Regions from separate parts of the Gordonia paraffinivorans genome, predicted to be linked through region 1. Evidence: predicted binding sites of a transcription regulator. Region 1 holds the regulator's gene; the other holds the start of a gene.
The links. Region 1 encodes HspR, which represses chaperone genes until heat shock. Its sites were predicted from a motif close to ANNTGAGTNNNNNNNACTCANNT; they were not measured.
Positions count from the first base shown of each region.

Region 2: the regulator HspR is predicted to act here: its motif matches at 2,861-2,883, upstream of clpB (ATP-dependent chaperone ClpB).

Region 1 is NZ_CAACYD010000006.1:673,128-684,027, reverse strand. Features, by position in the region: gene lon (endopeptidase La) at 1-1,362, shown strand, start outside; gene E1P53_RS10045 (DUF1353 domain-containing protein) at 1,425-2,249, opposite strand; gene E1P53_RS10040 (sulfotransferase family protein) at 2,317-3,579, opposite strand; gene E1P53_RS10035 (DUF1214 domain-containing protein) at 3,576-4,688, opposite strand; gene E1P53_RS10030 (hypothetical protein) at 4,685-4,921, opposite strand; gene dnaK (molecular chaperone DnaK) at 5,270-7,120, shown strand; gene grpE (nucleotide exchange factor GrpE) at 7,117-7,797, shown strand; gene dnaJ (molecular chaperone DnaJ) at 8,005-9,192, shown strand; gene E1P53_RS10010 (heat shock protein transcriptional repressor HspR) at 9,196-9,591, shown strand; gene E1P53_RS10005 (ABC1 kinase family protein) at 9,704-10,900, shown strand, end outside.
Region 2 is NZ_CAACYD010000006.1:537,415-548,314, reverse strand. Features, by position in the region: partial or broken gene E1P53_RS09375 (cytochrome P450) at 1-1,075, opposite strand, end outside; gene E1P53_RS09370 (esterase/lipase family protein) at 1,227-2,474, opposite strand; gene clpB (ATP-dependent chaperone ClpB) at 2,953-5,505, shown strand; gene E1P53_RS09360 (GIY-YIG nuclease family protein) at 5,628-6,737, shown strand; gene sigK (ECF RNA polymerase sigma factor SigK) at 6,758-7,318, opposite strand; gene E1P53_RS09350 (DNA-3-methyladenine glycosylase I) at 7,548-8,141, shown strand; gene E1P53_RS09345 (maleate cis-trans isomerase family protein) at 8,171-8,926, shown strand; gene E1P53_RS09340 (PPOX class F420-dependent oxidoreductase) at 8,923-9,321, shown strand; gene E1P53_RS09335 (aminoglycoside phosphotransferase family protein) at 9,369-10,316, shown strand; gene E1P53_RS09330 (maleate cis-trans isomerase family protein) at 10,333-10,900, opposite strand, start outside.

The DNA.
Region 1 (10,900 bases):
GCCGTCCGCGCCCGGCGTGCCGAGCGCGGCCTGCAGGTCGTCGGCGGCCGGGGGTCGGGCGCGGTGATGGTGCTGGCCGGTCCTCCCGGTGTCGGCAAGACGTCGCTCGGCGAGAGCGTCGCCCGGGCCCTCGGGCGCAAGTTCGTGCGCGTCGCACTCGGCGGTGTGCGCGACGAGTCCGAGATCCGCGGCCACCGCCGCACCTACGTCGGCGCGATGCCCGGACGCATCGTGCGGGCGATCGCCGAGGCCGGTTCGATGAACCCGGTCGTGCTGCTCGACGAGATCGACAAGGTCGGCTCGGATTACCGGGGCGACCCGGCCGCGGCCCTGCTCGAGGTCCTCGACCCCGCGCAGAACCACACCTTCCGCGACCACTACCTCGATCTCGACCTCGACCTGTCCGACGTGCTGTTCCTCGCGACCGCGAACGTCGTCGAGAACATCCCGACGGCCCTGCTGGACCGGATGGAGCTCGTCACGCTCGACGGCTACACCGAGGACGACAAGGTCGCCATCGCCCGCGACTACCTGCTCCCGCGGCAGGCCGAGCGGGCGGCACTGACCACCGACGAGGTCACCGTCACAGAGGAGGCGTTGCGCGAGATCGCGGCGAACTACACCCGGGAACCCGGTGTGCGACAGTTCGAGCGGCTCCTCGCCAAGGCTTTGCGCAAGGTGGCGACGAAGCTCGCACAGGGAACGGCGACACCGCCGGTCGTGATCGACAAGCCCGACCTGCGCGAGTACCTCGGGCGGCCCCGGTTCACGCCGGAGTCGGCCGAGCGGACCGCGGTGCCCGGCGTGGCGACGGGCCTCGCCGTCACAGGGATGGGCGGCGACGTCCTCTTCATCGAGGTCAACGCCACCGACGGAGAGCCCGGGCTGAAGCTCACCGGCCAGCTCGGCGACGTCATGAAGGAGTCGGCGCAGATCGCGCTGTCCTACGTCCGGGCCCACGCCGAGCAACTCGGCGTCGACCCGAAGGCCCTCGACAAGACCATCCACGTGCACGTCCCGGCCGGGGCGGTGCCCAAGGACGGTCCGAGTGCCGGCGTCACCATGGTCACCGCGCTGGTGTCGATGGCGACCGGGCGCCGCGTCCGGGCCGACGTCGGCATGACCGGTGAGGTCACGCTGAACGGCCGGGTCCTGCCGATCGGCGGGGTGAAGCAGAAGCTGCTCGCCGCGCAACGCAACGGGCTGAAGACCGTCTTCATCCCGCAGCGCAACGAGCCCGACCTCGACGACGTGCCGGCGGAGGTCCTCGACGCCCTCGACGTCCGCCCGATGACCGATGTCGCCGAGATCGTCGCGCAGGCACTGGAACCGGCGGCCGGCGAACAGGTCGCGGCCGCCTGACGACCGATGACGGAGCGGGGCGTCGTCCGGAGAAAACCGGACGGCGCCCCGTCGTCATGTGGTCAGCGCAGCCGCAATGCCCTGGCCACGGACTCCAGCACCAGGTAGACGATTCCCGCGAGACCGGCCGCCGCCCCGGCCGGCACCAGCCACAGCGCGCCGACCGCGGCGATGAGACCGGCCATCCACTGTCTCCCCCAGAGCGGGGCCGCGACGACGATCAGCGCCAGCGCCGCCACGAGCGTCCAGACCGGCTGGGAGACCGGCCACGGCCAGTCGAAGACCAGCGCGCCGAGCGAGCCGACGAACGTGGTGATGCCGACGACGCTCAGCGCCAGCCACACCACCAGGCTCAGGCGTCGCAAACCTCCTGCGACCCAGCGTGTCCGGAGCGCCACCGCCGACCACATGATCCATCGCTTGAGCCACGGGACTCCCGAGGTCCGCATCATCTCCCGGAAGAAGCGGTCGGCGAGGGCATCGCTGCGCAACGATCCGGAGTTGGCCGAGTCGGTGATGAGCTCGTCGTGCAGGATCGCCGCCAGCGTGTGACGGCCGTACGGGTCCTCGAACCACCGCATGAAGCGCGGAATCGACGCCAGGTCGGTGGGATTGTCCTCACTGGGCACGAAGGTGCGGGCGTCGTCGATCGCCCGGCGCGCCTCGCTCTCGCCCATGCCGTTGCGGACCAGCAGCGCGAACAGGTCCTTCATCACGGCGCGGTCGGAGTGGCGAAAGGCATTGCGGACGACGAAATGCCGGTCGTCGACCTGGACCATCTCGACGCTTCCCCGGCCCGAGGGGTCATCGACCTCGAAACCCGAGTCGGGCGCGACCCGCCATGGAACCCAATTCGATCCGGCATCTGTCCGCGTGGTGTCGCTCATGCCGCCTCCAGCCCTCGACACCAGCGAACATAACCCCGCCGGATGGTGAATACCAGACCCCGACCGGTCAGGACACCCGCGACGACGTCCACTCGGCCACGGCGTCGGTGTAGAACCTCATCCGCTCCCGCAGTGCGTCCGGGTCGATCCCGAATTCCTCGGGCGTGTACCGGTGTTTCCCCTTGCCATGGCGCGGCTGCTCGGCGTTGTGCTCGGCGAGCATCGTCGTGATGTCCGGAGGGTCGACATCGGCAGCGGCATAGACCAGGCCGACGGCCTCCTCCGGGCGCGCCACCAGATCCCGATAGTCGATGTCCACGATCGTCGCCGATCGTGCTGCGGTCGAACCCCGGACCTCCACTGCGCGCCGGAACCACAGCTCGGACTGTTCGGTCTGGAACCACCCGACGTCGTGGCCGTCGACCTCGTCGCTGTAGGTCGACCGGTACGTGGCGAAGAGGCTGGCCCCCGACGCGACGGTCTCGACGACGTCGCGGTGCAGGTGCACGACGCAGACGCCGGGGTAGGTGGTGGCCAGATGCGCCAGTTCCGGCGTGTGCGCCGGCGCCTTCAACAGCCATCGCCGCCCCGAACAGTCGTCGAGGATCTGCAGCATGGTCCGATGCGCGGCGTACTCCCCGCCGAAGTCCTGGGTGGCCAGCCACCGGGCGTAGGAGTCCAGGCGGGTGGTGGAGCTCAGGGCCCAGTTCCGCATGGTCGTGCCCATGCCCAGGACGCACTCCTCGGGCAGCGCCGGACCGGAGTCGTGGACCGCGGCCATCGACGGATTGAGCAGATGCAGCGGATTCGGCTCGGCCGCCTGGGTTTCGATGAGCTCCTCGCGCTCGGCGGGGGAGAGCTTCGCGACCCGCCACGGCGCGTACAGCTCGACCGGCCGCGGCGCGCGAAACCGCGGGTCGCGCGCCAGGAGGCGGAACAGGAAGGTCGTGCCGGTACGCCACCCGCCGATGATCACGATCGGTGGGGCGACCTCGCGCTCGGCGACTCCCGGGTTCTCGCGCAGGACCCTGCCGAAGATCGAACGGGCCCGAAGTTTCCCGACCATGGCGTTCTGCGCGTTGCGTATTCCGACGGCGTTCAACCGCCCGTCCTCGGCCGCCGACTCCAGATACCGTTCGAGCCCGGGGCGCCAGTGCCGGGGATCTCCCAGGGCATCGACGCCGTGCGTAGCGGCAGCCTTCTCGACGAGGAGGTCGGCGGCATCCGCGCCGAGTCGGTACCGCTCGGGCCGGGCGGCCCGGTCGGCCTCGGCCGCGGCATGCATCCTCGCGGCGACCTCGCTGCGCGGTGGGGGAGTCCAGGCCGTCATCGCCGTCCTCTCAACTCGTCCAGGGAGACCACGCGTGTCGTCGGGAGGGGAGGGGTCGTCGCGGGGTGGAGGAAGCGCATCACCACGATCCCGAAATCCCTTCCCTCCGAGTCGATCCAGTCGCCGTTGCCGGGGTCCTCGGCGGCGACGACGAACCGGTAGCGGCCGTCGGCGACGGTTGCGGTCGCTCCCGTGTAGGAGACCGTCCGGTGCCGGAAGTCGAGCGAGTTGAGAAATCGGCTGTAGGCGAGGATGTTCCAGTAGCGGCAGTCCACCACCTCGCCCTCGATCACCAGGGCCTGTCCGGCGCCCAGTCGCCAGCCGCCGCGCAGGTAGTGGATGCCCGGTTCGGTGAACACCGCACCGCCGGCCATCTCCGACCAGTGGCGCAGGACGTTCGGCGGATCGAGGTCGTCTCGCACCGACGCCTCGAAGATCGTCGGGAGCATCGACGTGGTCGCCGACACCGTGGCGAGCGCGGAGCCGAAGCGCACCGGATCGATCGGCGGCGGCGTTCCGGGGTCCTCCAGCGGCTCGATCTCGGCCCAGCCCGGCCGGTCCCGTGCCACGTCGTCGTGGAAGAAGCGAACCCACACCACCCCGGACCGTTCCGGCAGCGTCAGCCGGTCGGCGGACCCGGAGTCGGTCCCGGGGTCGGCCCCGCCGAGGACGATCTCGAACCCGCCCTCGTCGTCGAAGGCGATGGCGTCGCTGTCGAGGCGGTCGGTCGCCTCGGCGCCGATGCCGCCGGTGCGCCGATAGGCGGTGACGGACATGTACGTCGCATCGCCGCGGTTGCCTCGGATGCGGTAGCGGCGGTCGCCGCGGACCTCGGTCACCCAGTACCGAAAATCCGGGTTGTCCATCAAGAACTTCTGTCGCCACCCGTTGAACGGGACGAGTTCGGGGCGCTCGCGGTCGGTCTCGATGCGCGACAGCAGATTCGACAGGCCGCGGAGGAGAGCCCGGAATCCGTCGGCCTGCTCGGCCGGATCGAGTTCGGAGGTGTCGGCGGCGAGCTTCTCGCCGGCCGTCCGCAGGGCGTCGACCAGTCCGTTCCACGCCGCCACCTCGGGACGCGAATCCCGGTCGTCCGCCGAGGGGCTCACGACGGGCGGACCGGGTCGTCGTGCCGGTGGTGCGGTCCCGTGTCGTCGACGAGGACGCCCGGTCCGGCGGCGACCACCGCAGGGGTGGCGTCGAGCACGGCGCGCACCGAGGCCGTGGCGATGGGGTTGGTGTGTCCCGTCCCCATCCCGACCTCGCCCGGTCCCCACGCCGCGATGCGGTGGGTCCGTCCGGTCGTGTCGGGGGCGGTGCGGGCCGGGCCGGTCAGCGTCATGGATGGTCCTCGCAGGGAGTGGGGAAGTGGAACCGGGCGATTCCTGTTGGAATCTGCCGGTCCGGGCCTGATGTGTCAAGCATCACACCCATGCATCGCAAAATTGAGCGGAATCCGCTCAACTCTTTCCGGGAACCGGGAACAAACCCTGAACGGGGCCCGTTACACACTTCGAGAAACCTGAGTGAGAGGGACTCAAGTAGGTTTGACTCGACGCCCCGCTTTCAGTAGGACATTGAGTCGGATGCACTGAAGTCCGCCTCGTAGGGTTCGGACATCATCCCCGCGTCCACCGACCGCGGGGGCACAAGGACTTGGGTGCACACCCACGAACTAGGAGGAAGCCATATGTCTCGTGCTGTTGGAATCGACCTCGGCACCACCAACTCTGTCGTCGCGGTGCTCGAGGGCGGCGAGCCGACCGTCATCGCCAACGCCGAGGGCTCGCGGACCACGCCGTCCGTGGTCGCCTTCGCGCGCAACGGTGAGGTTCTGGTCGGCCAGCCCGCGAAGAACCAGGCCGTCACGAACGTCGATCGCACCATCCGCTCGGTCAAGCGCCACATGGGCGACAACGACTGGAAGGTCGAGATCGACGACAAGAAGTACACCCCGCAGGAGATCAGCGCGCGCACGCTCATGAAGCTCAAGCGCGACGCCGAGGCCTACCTCGGTGAGGACGTCACCGACGCCGTCATCACCGTGCCCGCGTACTTCAACGACGCCCAGCGTCAGGCCACCAAGGAAGCCGGCCAGATCGCCGGCCTCAACGTGCTCCGCATCGTCAACGAGCCGACCGCCGCGGCGCTGGCGTACGGACTCGACAAGGGCGAGAAGGAGCAGACCATCCTGGTCTTCGACCTCGGTGGCGGTACCTTCGACGTCTCGCTGCTGGAGATCGGCGACGGTGTCGTCGAGGTCCGTGCGACCTCGGGTGACAACAACCTCGGTGGTGACGACTGGGATCAGCGCATCGTCGACTGGCTCGTCGAGAAGTTCAAGCAGAGCCACGGCATCGACCTGACCAAGGACAAGATGGCCATGCAGCGTCTGCGTGAGGCTGCCGAGAAGGCCAAGATCGAGCTGTCCGCATCGCAGAGCACCTCGATCAACCTGCCCTACATCACCGTCGACGCCGACAAGAACCCGCTGTTCCTCGACGAGCAGCTGACGCGCGCGGAGTTCCAGAAGATCACCTCTGACCTGCTGGACCGCACCCGTGCGCCGTTCCAGGCCGTCATCAAGGACGCGGGCATCTCGGTCAACGACATCGACCACGTGGTCCTCGTCGGCGGCTCGACCCGTATGCCGGCCGTCACCGACCTGGTCAAGGAACTGACCGGCGGCAAGGACCCCAACAAGGGCGTCAACCCGGACGAGGTCGTCGCCGTGGGCGCGGCCCTGCAGGCCGGTGTCCTGCGCGGTGAGGTCAAGGACGTGCTGCTGCTCGACGTGACCCCGCTGTCGCTGGGTATCGAGACCAAGGGCGGCGTGTTCCACAAGCTGATCGAGCGCAACACCACCATCCCGACCAAGCGGTCGGAGGTCTACACCACCGCCGAGGACAACCAGCCGTCGGTGCAGATCCAGGTGTACCAGGGCGAGCGCGAGATAGCCGCGCACAACAAGCTGCTCGGCAGCTTCGAGCTCGGCGGCATCGCTCCCGCGCCGCAGGGTGTCCCGCAGATCGAGGTGACCTTCGACATCGACGCCAACGGCATCGTGCACGTCACCGCGAAGGACAAGGGCACCGGCAAGGAGAACTCGATCCGCATCCAGGACGGCTCCGGCCTGTCCAAGGAGGAGATCGACCGCATGATCAAGGACGCCGAGGCGCACGCCGAGGAGGACCGCAAGCGTCGCGAGGAGACCGAGACCCGCAACCAGGCGGAGTCGCTGGTCCACACGACCGAGAAGTTCCTCAAGGACAACGAGGACAAGGTCCCGGCCGAGGTCAAGGAGAAGGTCGAGTCCGCGATCGAAGGCGCCAAGGAAGCCCTCAAGGGCACCGACACCGCCGCGATCCGCTCCGCGATCGAGAAGCTCTCGGAGGAGTCGCAGGCCCTCGGCCAGGCGATCTACGCCAACGCCGCTGCGGAGTCGCCGAACGGTGAGGCCGCGTCCGGCGCCGCCGACAGCGGTGAGTCCGATGTCGTCGACGCCGAGGTCGTGGACGAAGACGCAAAGGAGAACAAGTGACCACAGGACCCGATCAGACGAACGGGTCCGGTGAGCAGGAGCCGGTCACGGTGACCGACCGTCGTCGCATCGACCCGGAGACGGGCGAGGTGCGCGACGAGTCGGCCGCCGGGCCCGGCCCGGCCGAGGCCGAACCCGTCGCGGACGAGAAGGACAAGGCATCGGCAGACGGCGCCGAGCGGGCGGAGTCCGGGGAGTCGGACGCCCGCATCGCGGAACTGCTGGCGGACCTGCAGCGTGAACGCGCCCAGTTCGCCAACTTCCGCCGGCGCGCGGACGAGGAGAAGCAGGGATCGATCGCCTACGGCAAGCAGATCCTGATCGAAAAGCTCCTCCCGATCCTCGACGACCTCGATCGTGCGCGTGAGCACGGCGATCTCGAGTCCGGCCCGCTGAAGATGTTCGCCGACAAGCTCGTCGCGGTGCTGACCGCCGAAGGGCTCGCGCCCTTCGCCGCTCCCGGCGAGGAGTTCAACCCCGAACTCCACGAGGCGGTCCAGCACGACGGGACCGGCGAACACCCGGTCATCGGCCAGGTCTACCGCTGCGGTTACCGGCTGGGCGAGAAGGTGATCCGCACCGCCATGGTGACGGTCACCGATCCCGAGCCCGGAGCCGCGCCGGCGGGTGGCGCGGGCGATCAGCCGGGTGCCGACGCTCAGGCCGGTGCAGAATAAAGCGACCGTCGAGAACCGGGCGGATCGCCTGTCGCTCCCGGATGTTCGAGGAGTTCGAGCGACGAGCCACGAAGGGCTCGGCCCTTCGTGGCTCGTCCCGCACGACCCCCGGGGATCGGGTGGTCCCCCGGCTCGCGGCCGGCGGCCGCGAGTCCACAACTGAATCAACAATCCAGACAACAGAAGACTTGAAGGAGGTGACGTCTGGTGGCTCCCCAACGAGAGTGGTTGGAACACGACTTCTACAAGGACCTGGGCGTTGCTTCTGACGCTTCGGCTGAAGAGATCAAGAAGGCCTATCGCAAGCTCGCGCGCGAGCTGCACCCGGATGCCAATCCCGGGGACCCGGAGGCCGAAGAGCGCTTCAAGCGGGTGTCCGAAGCCCACAGCGTGCTGAGCGATCCCGAGAAGCGCAAAGAGTACGACGAGACGCGAGCGATGTTCGCCGGCGGGCGATTCCGCGGCGGCAACGGATTCCCCGGCGGATTCGGCGGCGGCGGTACGACCTACACGACGGGCGGTGCGGATTTCGATCTCGGCGACCTGTTCGGCGGTACGGGCGGCAGCGGCGGTATCGGTGATCTCTTCGAGGGTCTCTTCAACCGTGGCGGCGGAACCCAGCGCACGTCGACGGCCAGCCGTCCGCGTCGCGGGAAGGATCTCGAAACCGAGACCACGCTGTCGTTCAAGGACGCGGCACTCGGCACGACCGTCCCGCTGCGGGTCACGAGCCCGTCGCCGTGTACGACCTGTCATGGCTCGGGCGCCAAGCCCGGCACCAGCCCGCGGGTGTGCCCGAGGTGCAACGGCTCGGGCTTCGTCAGCCGCAACCAGGGCGCCTTCGGGTTCAGCGAACCCTGCCAGGACTGCCAGGGCACCGGCTCCCGCATCGACGACCCGTGCACCGACTGCAGCGGCACCGGTGTGAAGGTTCGCGCTCGGACGATCAACGTGCGCATCCCCGCCGGTGTCGAGGACGGACAGCGCATCCGGCTCGCCGGGCAGGGCGAGGCCGGTCGTCGCGGGGCGCCGTCGGGAGACCTGTACGTGGTCGTCCACGTGACGCCGCACAAGTACTTCACGCGAAGCGGCAACGACCTGCGCGTGACGCTGCCGGTGCGGTTCTCCGAACTCGTTCTCGGGGCGACGGTCTCGGTGCCGACGCTCGACGGTTCGGTGGGCGTCAAGATCCCGCCCCACACGACCGACGGCCGGACCCTGCGTGTGCGGGGCCGCGGCGTGCCCAAGCGTTCGGGAGGCGCCGGCGACCTGCTGGTGACCCTGAAGGTTGCGGTGCCCGACAAGCTCGACGAGGCTGCGCTCGAGGCGATGCGTGCCTACGACAAGGCCGAGCGGGAGAGCGGATTCGACCCACGGGCCGACTGGGGGCGATGAGTGATGGCCGGTGAGAAGAACTTCGACGACGGTGCGACGTTCATGATCTCGGTCGCTGCCGAACTCGCTGGCATGCATGCGCAGACCCTGCGGACCTATGACCGCCTGGGCCTGGTCACCCCGCAGCGGACGAGCGGCGGCGGACGCCGCTACTCGCCGCGCGACGTCGAACTCCTGCGAGAGATCCAGCGTCTCTCGCAGGAGGAAGGCGTCAATCTCGCCGGCATCAAGCGGATCATCGACCTGACGAACCAGGTCGAGGCGCTGCAACAGCGCGTGCGCGAACTGACCGACGAGGTGGCCGCCGCGCAGAGCCGCCGGAGCGGAGAACTGGTGCCGGTACCGCGCACCAACGCTCTGGTCGTGTGGCAGCCGCGGCACAAGCGGCGCACCGACTGAGCGGACACGCTCCTTAGAGTACCCGCCGGATCGGCGACGATTCGCCGTTTCGGTGCGATCACCGGCAGGACCGTGCCACACTGGGCCCGCTGATCGTCGCAGGGGGTGTTCGATGAGCGAAGACAGCACGTCATCCGCAGAAGGGTCGTCGGCACTGCCGGTGGAGCGGCTCCGCCGCGGCGGCCGCGTGGGCGCGGTGGCCGCACGACATGCCGCCCGTTCGGCGGCCGTGGCCGCGACCTCCCGGTTCCGCGGCCCCGAACAGGAGGCCAGGGCGCGGGAGCGGACCATCCTGCGCCTTGCCGACGATATCGCCACGGTCGCAGTCGGGATGCGCGGTGCCGCACAGAAACTCGGTCAGATAATGGCCGTCCTCGACCTCGGCATCGCCGACGAGGAGACCAGGGCCGAATTCAGCCGGCGGATGGAACGCGTCTTCGCCACCGCCCCGCGATGGACCGACTCGTCGATGCAGCAACGCATCTCCGACGAACTCGGGCCGCACGTGGCCGACCTGACCGACGTCGCCGGGCCGGTGTCGACAGCATCCATCGGGCAGGTGTACCGGGCACGCCTCCGCGACGGAAGGTCGGTCGCGGTGAAGGTCAAGTACCCCAACGTCGACCGCATGGTCCGCGCCGATCTACAGAACCTGCGGTTGCTGGTCCGCGCGGTCCGACGCCATCTGCCGGCAGTGAACTCCGAGGCGATCGTCGACGAGGTGGCGCGCCAGATCTCGACCGAACTCGACTTCGAGGCGGAGTGTCGCAACCAGCGGATCTTCTCAGACCGCTTCGACGGCCACCCGGTGATCCGAATACCCTCTCCGGTCGAGGAGTTGTGCACCGGGGACATGCTGGTGACGGAGTTCTTCGACGGGATGACTCTCGACGATGCAGCCGCTCTGCCCGCGCCGGAGCGGGACCGGATCGGGGAGGCCATCTACCGCTTCTACTGCGGGGAGATGTACCGAGTGGGGCACTTCTGTGCGGACCCGCATCCCGGGAACATCCTCGTGAATCCCGGTGGCACGGTCTGTTTCGTGGACTTCGGGTCATGTGTGACGCTGTCTCCCGACGAGCACGCCCTCGAACGGCGCGCGCTGGAGGGGCTCCTCGGCGGACGACACCGGGAGGTGTACGACCTGGTCCGCGAGGCCGGATTCGTCGTGAACGACAAGGCCATGGGCCCGGACGAGCTGACCGCCTACATCCGCGACGTCGCGGGTTGGCACCTCGAGTCGGGAATCCTGACCATCACCCCGCAGGTCGCCGCCGCCGCGGTGAGCGCCGCGCTGCTCCCACAGGGC
Region 2 (10,900 bases), 140 kb from region 1:
AAGTGGATGCCGTAACCGAAGCCAGATGTTGGTTGGGGAACCGGCCGACGTCGAAGGTGTGCGGGTCGTCGAAGACCTCTTCGTCGCGGTTGCCGGAGGTATAGGCGAGATAGACGGATTCGCCTGCGGCGATCGGGACACCGCGCACCTCGGTGTCCTCGGCGGCGGTGCGCATGAACTCCTTGACCGGCGTGGACCAGCGGATCATCTCCTCGACGGCGGTGCCGATGAGTTCGGGGTCCCGGCGGAGGCGGTCGAGCTGGTCGGGATTCTCGACGAGGGCGCGCAGGCCACCGGAGATCGCGTCCTTGGTGGTGTCGTGGCCGGCGGTCGCGACGATGACGTAGTACGACGCGGTGTCGACGTCGGAGAGCGGCTCGCCGTCGACGCGGCCGTTGGCGATCGCCGAGGCGAGGTCGTCGGTGGGGTTCGCCCGGCGTGACGCGGTCAGTTCGCTGAAGTAGTCGAAGAAGTCGAGGAGCGTGGACATCTGCTCCTCGAGGGTGGTGCCGCGGCGGTACTCCTCGTCGTCGGCGCCGAAGAGTTCCTGGGTGAGCTGGTGCATCCGCGGGAAGTCCTCTTCGGGCAGGCCGAGCAGCGAGAGGATCACATAGAGCGGGAAGTGGACCGCGATGTCCTCGACGAAATCGCATTCGGGGCCGATCTCGGCCATCCGGTCGACGTAGCGCCGGGCCAGCTCGTCGACGCGAACCTCGAGGTCGCGCAATGCCTTCGGGCGGAACCAGTCTTGGCCGATCGCACGCACCTTCTTGTGGTGCGGGTCGTCCATGTGGATCAGGGTGCGCAGCCCGCCGCCTGCTTCGAGCTGGGCCCTCGCCGCGTCGTCGGCCGCCGCCGTGGTCAACACCGGGCGCGGCTCGCTCAGCCACAGGGCGTTGTTGCGCTCGATCTCCATGATGTCGGCGTGCTTGGTGACCGCGTAGAACGGGCGGTACGGCTTCCGGTCGACGTAGGCCACCGGCTTGTTCGCCCGCAGATACGTCATCGCGGCGTGCAGGCGGGCTTCGTCGGCGTATGCGGTCGGGTCGGCGAAGACGGCGGCGGCATCGTCCATCGTGCTGGTCACGCGACACGTCCTTCCATCCGGGATCGTGGTTCGAGTGTCCGATACGTGTGGCTGCCGGGACGGTGGATTGGCGAACTCGACGGGCCCCGGGACACCACGTGTCATGGTTTGTCGCCCGTGGGTGGGATCGCCGTGTCGCTCAGCCGCGCCCGGGCGGCAATGCGCGACGAGGGGTCAACTGGGGGAGCATCCATTCGTAGACCGCATCGTTGTTCAGCAGGGCCATGTGACCGACGCCGCCGACGTGGAAACCGTCGTCGAGCTCGAATCCGAGATGCTGCTTCCGGCTTCGGCCCCCGCCGCTGCTGGTCATCACCAAACCGTCGCCGACGATGCGGCCGAACGGATGGTCGGGTCGCCGGGTGACCGTCGCCGTCACATAGAGGTGTCGCACCCCCTGCATGAGAGGCGGGTAGTCGACGGCGGGCTGCCAGAAGGCCTCCGGGTCGGTGTCGCGCCAATGCTCGTCGATGACCGCGCCGCGGAACAGGTCTCGTACCCCGGCGCTGCGGCGACCGAGGAGCGTGGCGATCGGCCGGGTCGTTCGCCACAAGCGCAGGGCGGCCGACGCCCGGTGGACTCCTCGCGCCAACGGCGCTCCGAGGTGAGGGGTGCCGAGGTAGACCGTGTGTCGAACGAGCTCGGGCCAGAACGCGTCCTCGGCGACGGCCTGGTGGCACGCGCTGCGGATCACCAGGCCTCCCATCGAATGGCCGATGAGCGTGAGGCCGGTGACGGGGACCGGCCACAAGAGTGTGAGTTCGGTGAGCAGTCGTGCGAGGTCACGACCGTTGTCGCTGATGTGCCGGCCCGTGTTGTAGCGGACCAGGACCTCGGTGCTGCCCAGGTCGTCGGCGAGCCGCGAACCGTAGGTGGGTCGGCCTCCGAGGCTCCACGTGTATTCGGACCCCATCAGTCCGTGCACGAACACCGTCAGGTGCCCGGAGGCCGCGGGGAATGCGGTCGCCAGGCCATCGGGCGTGATCGGCACGGCAGCGCCGTCGACGCGAACCGAGATGTCCGGGGCCAGCGGCGAACCCTCGGCGGTCAGTTCGTCCCCGATCAACCCGTCGAGAAAGCCGAGGGTCTCGGCGCCTCGCCTGGTCTCGGAGGGGACGGTGTCACTGAATGCCGCCAGCGACTCGGCCAGGTCGCCGGCCACATCGACGGTCGACGCGACTGCCGTGTAGATGGATGTCCTGATGACGTCGTGCGTCTTCTGCGCCGTGCGGACACGTGAGCCCCCGACTGCTCGTAGACCGGCGAAGACGGTATCGGTCGCGGACGCGTGGACGGTGGCGATGCCCCCCACCGCTTTGGTCAGCTCCTCGCGGGCCAGGGCGGCGAGCGCCGGTAGTTCGCGATGGGATGCGGGTTCAGGGGGCATCGTTTCAGTGTACGTATGTCCACTGAGTCGCCGGGTGCATTTCCTGCACGGATGCGTGTTCTTGCCAGTGAGATGGTGGTCGGCGGTGAACAGTCGTGCGTTTGGTCACGTGCTGCAGGGTGCGGCCGTGAGGTCTTCTCGCGCAGAGGCCTGTCGCGTGGGTGGCCCGGGTCGGGCTGCCGTCGCGACGGGCCGGAGGCCGCGTGCTCGGGGAAGGGGGCGGAGGGTCCGACGCCGGCTCGGGTTCGGCGCGGGACCGCAGAGCGGTCGTCGGGTGCCGGTGTCGCGCACGTTCCGGCACGCGATCGTGCCGCGTACCCGCGATCCCACGCGCGGGCAGGCGCATCGGAGCACCATAGGGGTGATGCAGATCACAAAATAGATAGACCTGAGTGGAATGGACTCAACTTTGGTGGCGTTACATCTGCCGAATGGCTCATACTTGAGCCTGTTGGACTAAAGAGAAAGGTGCACGCTAGTGGACAGCTTCACCCCCACCACGAAGACGCAGCAGGCACTCAGCGCTGCTGTGCAGGCGGCGGCCGGCGCTGGCAACCCTGACGTGCGGCCCGCCCACATCCTCGTGGCATTGCTCGATCAGTCCGACGGCATTGCGTCCCCGCTGCTCAAGGCGGTGGGCGTCGACCCGTCGAACGTTCGCGCACAGGCACAGGCGCTGGTCGACCGCATGCCGACGGTTGCCCAGGCCAGCTCGACCCCTCAGCTTTCCCGCGAGTCGATCGCGGCGATCACCGCTGCCCAGCAGCTGGCGGTCGAACTCGGTGACGAGTACGTCTCGACCGAGCACGTCATGGTCGGTCTGGCGACCGGCGATTCCGACGTCGCCAAGCTCCTGCACAACGCAGGTGCCACCCCGCAGGCGCTGCGGGAGGCGTTCGTCGCCGTTCGAGGCACCCGGAAGGTGACCTCGGAGGACCCGGAGTCGACCTACCAGGCGCTCGAGAAGTACTCGACCGACCTCACCAAGGCCGCACGAGAAGGCAAGCTCGACCCGGTCATCGGTCGCGACACCGAGATCCGTCGCGTCGTGCAGGTGCTCAGCCGCCGGACCAAGAACAACCCGGTCCTCATCGGCGAGCCCGGCGTCGGCAAGACGGCGATCGTCGAGGGCCTGGCCCAGCGCATCGTCGCCGGCGACGTGCCGGAGTCGTTGCGCGACAAGACCGTCATCTCCCTCGACATGGGTTCGATGGTCGCCGGTGCGAAGTACCGCGGTGAATTCGAGGAACGCCTCAAGGCGGTGCTCGACGAGATCAAGGCCTCCGAAGGCCAGATCATCACGTTCATCGACGAGCTGCACACCATCGTCGGCGCCGGTGCCACCGGTGACTCGGCGATGGACGCGGGCAACATGATCAAGCCGATGCTGGCCCGCGGCGAGCTGCGGCTGGTCGGCGCCACCACGCTCGAGGAGTACCGCAAGTACATCGAGAAGGACGCCGCACTCGAGCGTCGCTTCCAGCAGGTGTACGTCGGCGAGCCGTCGGTCGAGGACGCCATCGGCATCCTCCGCGGCCTCAAGGACCGGTACGAGGTGCACCACGGCGTGCGCATCACCGACTCCGCATTGGTCGCCGCCGCAACGCTTTCCGATCGCTACATCACCTCCCGGTTCTTGCCGGACAAGGCCATCGACCTCGTCGACGAGGCCGCGTCGCGGCTCCGGATGGAGATCGACTCGCGCCCCGTCGAGATCGACGAGGTCGAGCGTGTTGTCCGCCGGCTCGAGGTCGAGGAACTCGCCCTGGAGAAGGAGACCGACGAGGCGTCGAAGGAGCGGCTGGAGAAGCTCCGCGCCGAACTGGCCGACCAGAAGGAGAAGCTCAGCGAGCTCTCCGCGCGCTGGCAGCAGGAGAAGACCGCCATCGACGCGGTCCGAGACCTCAAGGAGCAGTTGGAGAATCTGCGTGGCGAGGCCGATCGCGCCGAGCGCGACGGTGACCTCGGACGGGCCGCAGAATTGCGGTACGGCCGGATCCCGGCTCTGGAGAAGGAGCTCGAGGCCGCCCAGGAGCGGACCGGTGCCGACGCCGGACAGCAGGTGATGCTCAAGGAGGAGGTCGGGCCGGACGACGTGGCCGAGGTCGTGTCGTCGTGGACCGGTATCCCCGCGGGCCGCATGCTCGAGGGCGAGACCGCCAAGCTGCTGCGCATGGAGGACGAACTCGGCAAGCGGGTCGTCGGCCAGAAGGCCGCGGTCGAGGCGGTGTCGGACGCGGTGCGTCGTGCACGGGCGGGCGTCGCCGACCCGAACCGGCCGTTGGGCTCGTTCATGTTCCTCGGCCCGACCGGCGTCGGCAAGACCGAGCTCGCCAAGGCGCTCGCCGAGTTCCTGTTCGACGACGAGCACGCGATGGTCCGCATCGACATGAGCGAGTACGGCGAGAAGCACAGCGTCGCACGGCTCGTCGGTGCTCCGCCCGGGTATGTCGGGTACGAGGCCGGCGGCCAGCTGACCGAGGCGGTGCGGCGTCGGCCGTACACGGTGGTCCTGTTCGACGAGATCGAGAAGGCCCACCCGGACGTGTTCGACGTGCTGCTGCAGGTGCTCGACGAGGGTCGTCTCACCGACGGCCAGGGCCGGACGGTGGACTTCCGCAACACCATCCTGATCCTCACCTCGAACCTCGGCGCCGGCGGCGACCGCGAACAGGTCATGGCCGCGGTGCGCTCGGCGTTCAAGCCGGAGTTCATCAACCGCCTGGACGACGTGGTCATCTTCGACGCCCTGACGGAGGAGGAACTGGTCCGGATCGTCGACATCCAGCTGGGCCAGCTGGAGAAGCGGTTGGCACAGCGCCGCCTCGACCTCGAGGTGTCGCCGAAGGCCAAGGAATGGCTGGCCCACCGGGGCTTCGACCCGGTGTACGGCGCCCGTCCGCTGCGCCGCCTGGTGCAGAAGGCGATCGGCGACCAGCTGGCCAAGCTGTTGCTCAAGGGCGAGATCCGTGACGGGGACGTCGTGCCGGTCAACGTCAGCCCCGACGGCGAATCGCTCGTGCTCGGCTGATGCGCTGACGACCAGCCACGAAGGCCCCACTCTCGATCGAGGGTGGGGCCTTCATCGTGCCGGGGCGCGAGTCGGACCCGCGAGCCGGGCCCGGCCCTGGCATCATCGCGGTCATGCGCAGGATGGATGCCGTCGAGCTGCCGGTGACCGCGCTCGACGAGTTCCTCGAGTCGGCGGCCTTCGCCGAGATGCTCGACGTCGACGCGGAACGGTCGGCGCCGCGCGGCCCGGCGACCCGGCGAGCGGAGATCGTCGACGTCCTGCGCGCCGTCGATGCGCACGCCGGGCGGCGTTTCGTCGACCGGGAACGCGCCGGGGAGGCCATCATCGGCGGGCTGCGGGGCGGCGGATTCGGGGTCCGGCCGACCGTCGTCGACGCGGTGCTCGATCTCTTGCGGCCCGTGGGGGTCCCGGTTCCGGGACCTCCGAAACCCGTTCCGTTGGAGGTGCAGACGGTACTCGGCGTCTACGTCTACGCGCTCGTCGATCCCCGCGATTCGTCGGTGTTCTACGTCGGTGCCGGACGCGGAAACCGGATTCGCCATCAGACCGGCGCGGCGCTCGCCGGCGCCGTCCCGGACCCGAGTGAGGTGATCGGGCAGGGGGATTCTCCGGAGGTGTTGGAGGCGACGCTGGACCGGATCGGCGACATCGACGCCGACGGGTTCGGGGTGGAGCACTGGGTGCTGCGCTACGGCGCCGCCGGTGTCGAATCCGTCGAGGAGACGGCGGATTTCGCGGCCCGGTTCGCCGGCGACCTCGCCGGGTTGTCCGGGCTGGAGCTGATTAACGCCCCCGATCTCGCGGGAACGGTGGACGATGTCCCGATCCCGCTGGACGAGCTCATCCTGCGTCACGCCGCGCCGCTCGCCCCGGCGCTACCAGAGCTCTGCGTTCTCGTGAAGGTCGACGATGCGGCCCGGCCGGGCGCGAGTGCTGACCAGATCTACGAGTGGTCACGCAGCGGATGGCGGGCGGGGCCGCATCGGACCGTGCCCGACCTGCCGGTCCTGGTGTTCGCCGAGGACATCGTCCGTGCCGTGCACCGGGTCGACTTCTGGGAGACCTACCGCGACGAGGACGGCAATCTCGACCCGAAACGATGGGTGTACACCGGCAGACCCGATCCCGAACTCGAGGAACGCTTCGTGGGAACGAGCCTGCGCGAGGTGCGTGAGCGCCGCGGCGGCAAGTGGAATCCCACCGGATGGCATCCGTACGGGCAGGTCTGAGGCGCACTGTCGGTGACGACTCAGGCGGAGACCGCGAACCCCGGCACGGTCTGCCGCAGGCGGATCAGACCGTCGCGGATGCGCGACTTGATCGTCGGCAGCGCGACACCGAGGTGCTCGGCAACCTCGCGATAGGTCAGACCGTGGAAGTAGGCCAGTTCGATGGCTTGACGCTGCAGCGGAGTCAGGGTCTCGAGGCCGGTGTGGATCAGGCGGGCGATCTCGCGGCGCTCCACGGATTCGCTGACCTCGTCGATCTCGCGGCCGGTGTCGGCGATGCCGTAGGCGACGGTGCGACGGGTCGCGGCGGTCTCCGAGCGCACGCGATCGACCGCGCGGCGGTGGGCGAGGGTCAGGATCCACGAGAGCGCGGTGCCCGATGCCGGATCGAAACCGGCGGCGCCTCGCCACACGGCGAGGAAGGTCTCCTGGGTCGCCTCTTCGCTGTAACCCTGGTCGCGCAGGACCCGCAGGATCATGCCGTACACCCGGTCACAGGTGGCGTCGTAGAACTGGGCGAAGGCATCCATGTCACCGGCCGCCACCCGGGAAAGGAGTGTGTTCAGATCGGTTTCACGCATGACGAACTCCTTGGGGCAGTGGATTTTTCGCTTCCGGAGCGGGATCTTGCGTCGGGTGACGGGGTGCTCTTCGGTGCGATGTCTCCAACGCTATGAGCCGGGGGCCGAAAAGCCACTGCCGGCACGGACAACGGGATGGATTCGCAATCTTTGGTAACGGAATGATAACGGCGCTGTTCTGTCGTGGCCGTGGCGTAACCTGCTCGCACCGGAGTGGAGGAGGATGCCCATGTCCGAGAATACGGTGATGGCCGCCGACGGTCGGTTGCGCTGCTTCTGGGCAGGTCAGGAGCCCGAGACGACGTACCACGACACCGAGTGGGGATTCCCGGTCACCGAGGACGCCGCCCTGTTCGAGCGGGTCTGCCTGGAGGGGTTCCAGTCGGGGTTGTCCTGGCGGACCATTCTGCTCAAGCGCGAGAACTTCAGGAGTGCATTCGCGGGATTCGAGGTCGAGAAGGTGGCGCGATACACCGACGCCGACGTCGAACGCCTGCTGCAGGATGCGGGGATCGTCCGCCACCGCGGCAAGATCGAGGCCGCGGTGAACAACGCCCGCCGGGCCGTGGAACTGATCGACGAGCAGGGATCGCTGACGTCGTACTTCTGGCGATACGCACCCGACCGTGACCACGAACCGAACTCGATGACGACCTCGCCGGAGTCGATCGCGATGTCGAAGGACCTCAAGAAGAGGGGATGGCGGTTCGTCGGCCCGACGACCATGTTCGCGCTGATGCAGGCGACCGGGATCGTCAACGACCACGCCTACGACTGCGTGATCCGCGATGCGGTGGAGGATGCCCGTCGGCAACGATTGTAGACAATCGGACAATGTGCCATCATCCCTGCATGACACCGCAGATCGGCATCGGGATGGTGGTCCCGTTCGACATGGCGCTGGACCGCGAACTGTGGCGGTGGATGCCCGACTCGGTGTCGCTCCACTTCACGCGGACCGGTTTCATCGACGCGCCGGTCGACGTCGAACTGTGCCGTGACCTGAACAACCACGCGGAGATCGCCGCCGCGGTCCGTGCCGTCTCGTCGATCGGTCCCAAGGCCTTCGGCTATGCCTGCGCGTCGGGGAGTTTCGTGTACGGCTTGGCCGGGGCGGTGGAGATCTCGAAGTGCATGCTCGCCAACGGCGCCCAGCATGCCGTGACGACCTCCGAGGCGCTGATCCGAGCGCTCGATCTGATGAACGTCGGCACCCTCGCGGTGGCGACTCCGTACACCGCCGCGCTCACCGGGCTGCTGTGCGACTTCCTCGCCGAGTCCGGCCGGATCGTCGCCGCCCAGGCGGGGCTCGGCCGTGACCACGAGATCTGGACCATCCCGTACGCCGTGACGGCAGACCTCATCCGTGCGGCCGACCACCCCGACGCCGAGGCGATCTTCGTCTCCTGCACCAACCTCTGGACCTACGACATCCTCGGCGACCTCGAGGCCGAGCTCGGCAAGCCGATCCTGTCCGCCAACCAGGTGACCGCCTGGGCGACGCTGTGGGACGCGGGTGTGCTCGGCGCCGGCCCCGCCGAGTGGGCGCCGTGCCATGCCCAGTCGTTGTTCGCCCAATCCCTGTTCGCCCGTAGCATTGCGGCATGACCCCTGCGAACTCGACGCCCTTCGGTGAGGCGGGCACTGCGAAGTATGTGCAACTGACGACCTACCGCAAGGACGGCACGCCCGTCTCCTCGCCGGTGTGGGCGGTTCTGGACGGAGATCGGTTGCTCGTGTGGACCGAGACCGAGTCGTGGAAGGTCAAGCGGATCAAGCGGAATCCGAAGGTCGTCGTCCAGGCGTGCGACGTGCGCGGCGGCAACCTCTCCGGCGAGCCCGTGTCCGGTACGGCCGCCGTCCTCGGCTCGGCGGGTACCGAGCACGTCCGCAAGAAGCTCATCGAGAAGTACGGAATCCAGGCCCGCGTCCTGACCTTTCTCAGCAGGATTCGGCGCGGCTCCGACGGCACGATCGGCATCGCGATCACGGCCGGGGAGTAGCGGATGCGGTGGTCGCGGTCGGCGGGGCCTGCCCGGCGCATCGGCCGATGATCACCCATTCCGACATCCCGCCGGGGCTGGCGTCGCAGGTCTCGCTCGGCCCGGCCTGGTCGGAATGGCTGCGACGGTTGCCCTCCACCGCGTCGGCGCTCCTCGACGAGTGGGATCTCCGCCGCGACGGGGATGAACTCTGGCACGGCTTCGAGTCGCTGGTGGTGCCGGTCGTCGGCGGTGACGGACGTGCCGCGGTCCTCAAGGTCGCCTTCGACGGCGACGACGACGGTGCGCAGGAAGCCCTTGCGCTGCAGCACTGGGTCGGCCGGGGTGCGGTGCGGATGCTGCGCGCCGACCCTCGACGGCGCGCCCTGCTGCTCGAGCGCCTCGAACGCCGAGACCTCACCGCCGTCGACGACGACACGGCGTGCTCGACGGTCGCGGATCTGTACCGGGCCCTGCACATCCCGGCGCCCGGACGGATGACGACGCTCAGCACGCGTCTCGGGCGTTGGCTCGACGGGCTCTCGCGCATGCCGCGCGACGCGCCGGTGCCGAGACGCTTTGTCGAGCAGGCGCTCTCGCTCGGGCGGGACCTCGTCACCGACGAGGGGAGCGTGGGGGTGATCGTGCACGGCGACCTGCACCACGAGAACGTCCTCGTCGACCGGTCCGGAGGCGAGAGGGCCTGGGTGGTCATCGATCCGAGCCCGGTGTCGGGGGATCCGCACTATGAGCCTGCGCCCATGCTCTGGAATCGGCTGGATCCCCCGCCGGGCGGAGGCAGGGATCTCCGTGCCGTGATCCGTCGTCGGTTTCACCTCATCGTCGACGCGGCCGGGCTCGATCCCGACCGTGCCCGCGACTGGGTCGTGGTGCGGATGATCCTCAACGCGCACTGGTCGATCGTGGACGCGCAGAACGCATCTCGTGGACTGGCCATGGGCGACCGGGAGTGGATCACCACGTGCATCACGGTCGCCAAGGCGGTCCTGGACTGAACGTTGCGCGGAACGCTTACCGGTTCGTCGAAGAGCGTCGCTGCCGGAACAGCACCCCCAGGTCGGGTGTCGTCGGTGACAGACCCGCCAGCCGCAGGCCCTGCCAGGCGGTGACCTGGTTGGCGGTGAGGACGGGTTTGCCGACCTCCTGTTCCAGGCCGGTGATCCAGGTGGCGGTGTGCAGCGCGGTGTCGGGGACCAGGATCGCCTGTGCGTCGGGGTGATCGGCCGCATGGATCATCCCGAACAGTCCGTCGCCGTCGAGGGCGCCGGCCTCGGTGGCGGTCTCGATGTCGTTGGCGCGCAACGAGACCACGTGGACGCCACCGTCGGCGAGAAACCCGATGAACCGGGATGCCAGGGGTTCGGGGTAGGTGGCCGCGATTGCGACGCTCGTGACACCCAGGCTCAGGCACGCGTCGACGAAGGCCAGTGACGTCGACGAGGTGGGGACCCCGGACAGGGCGGCCACGCCGTCTGCCTGCCGGCGGGCGCCGTGGTATCCGTAGACGAAACTCCCACTGGTGCAGGCCCACATGACGGCGGCGGGATCGTGGTGCCCGGCCCTGCGCACGCCGTCGGCG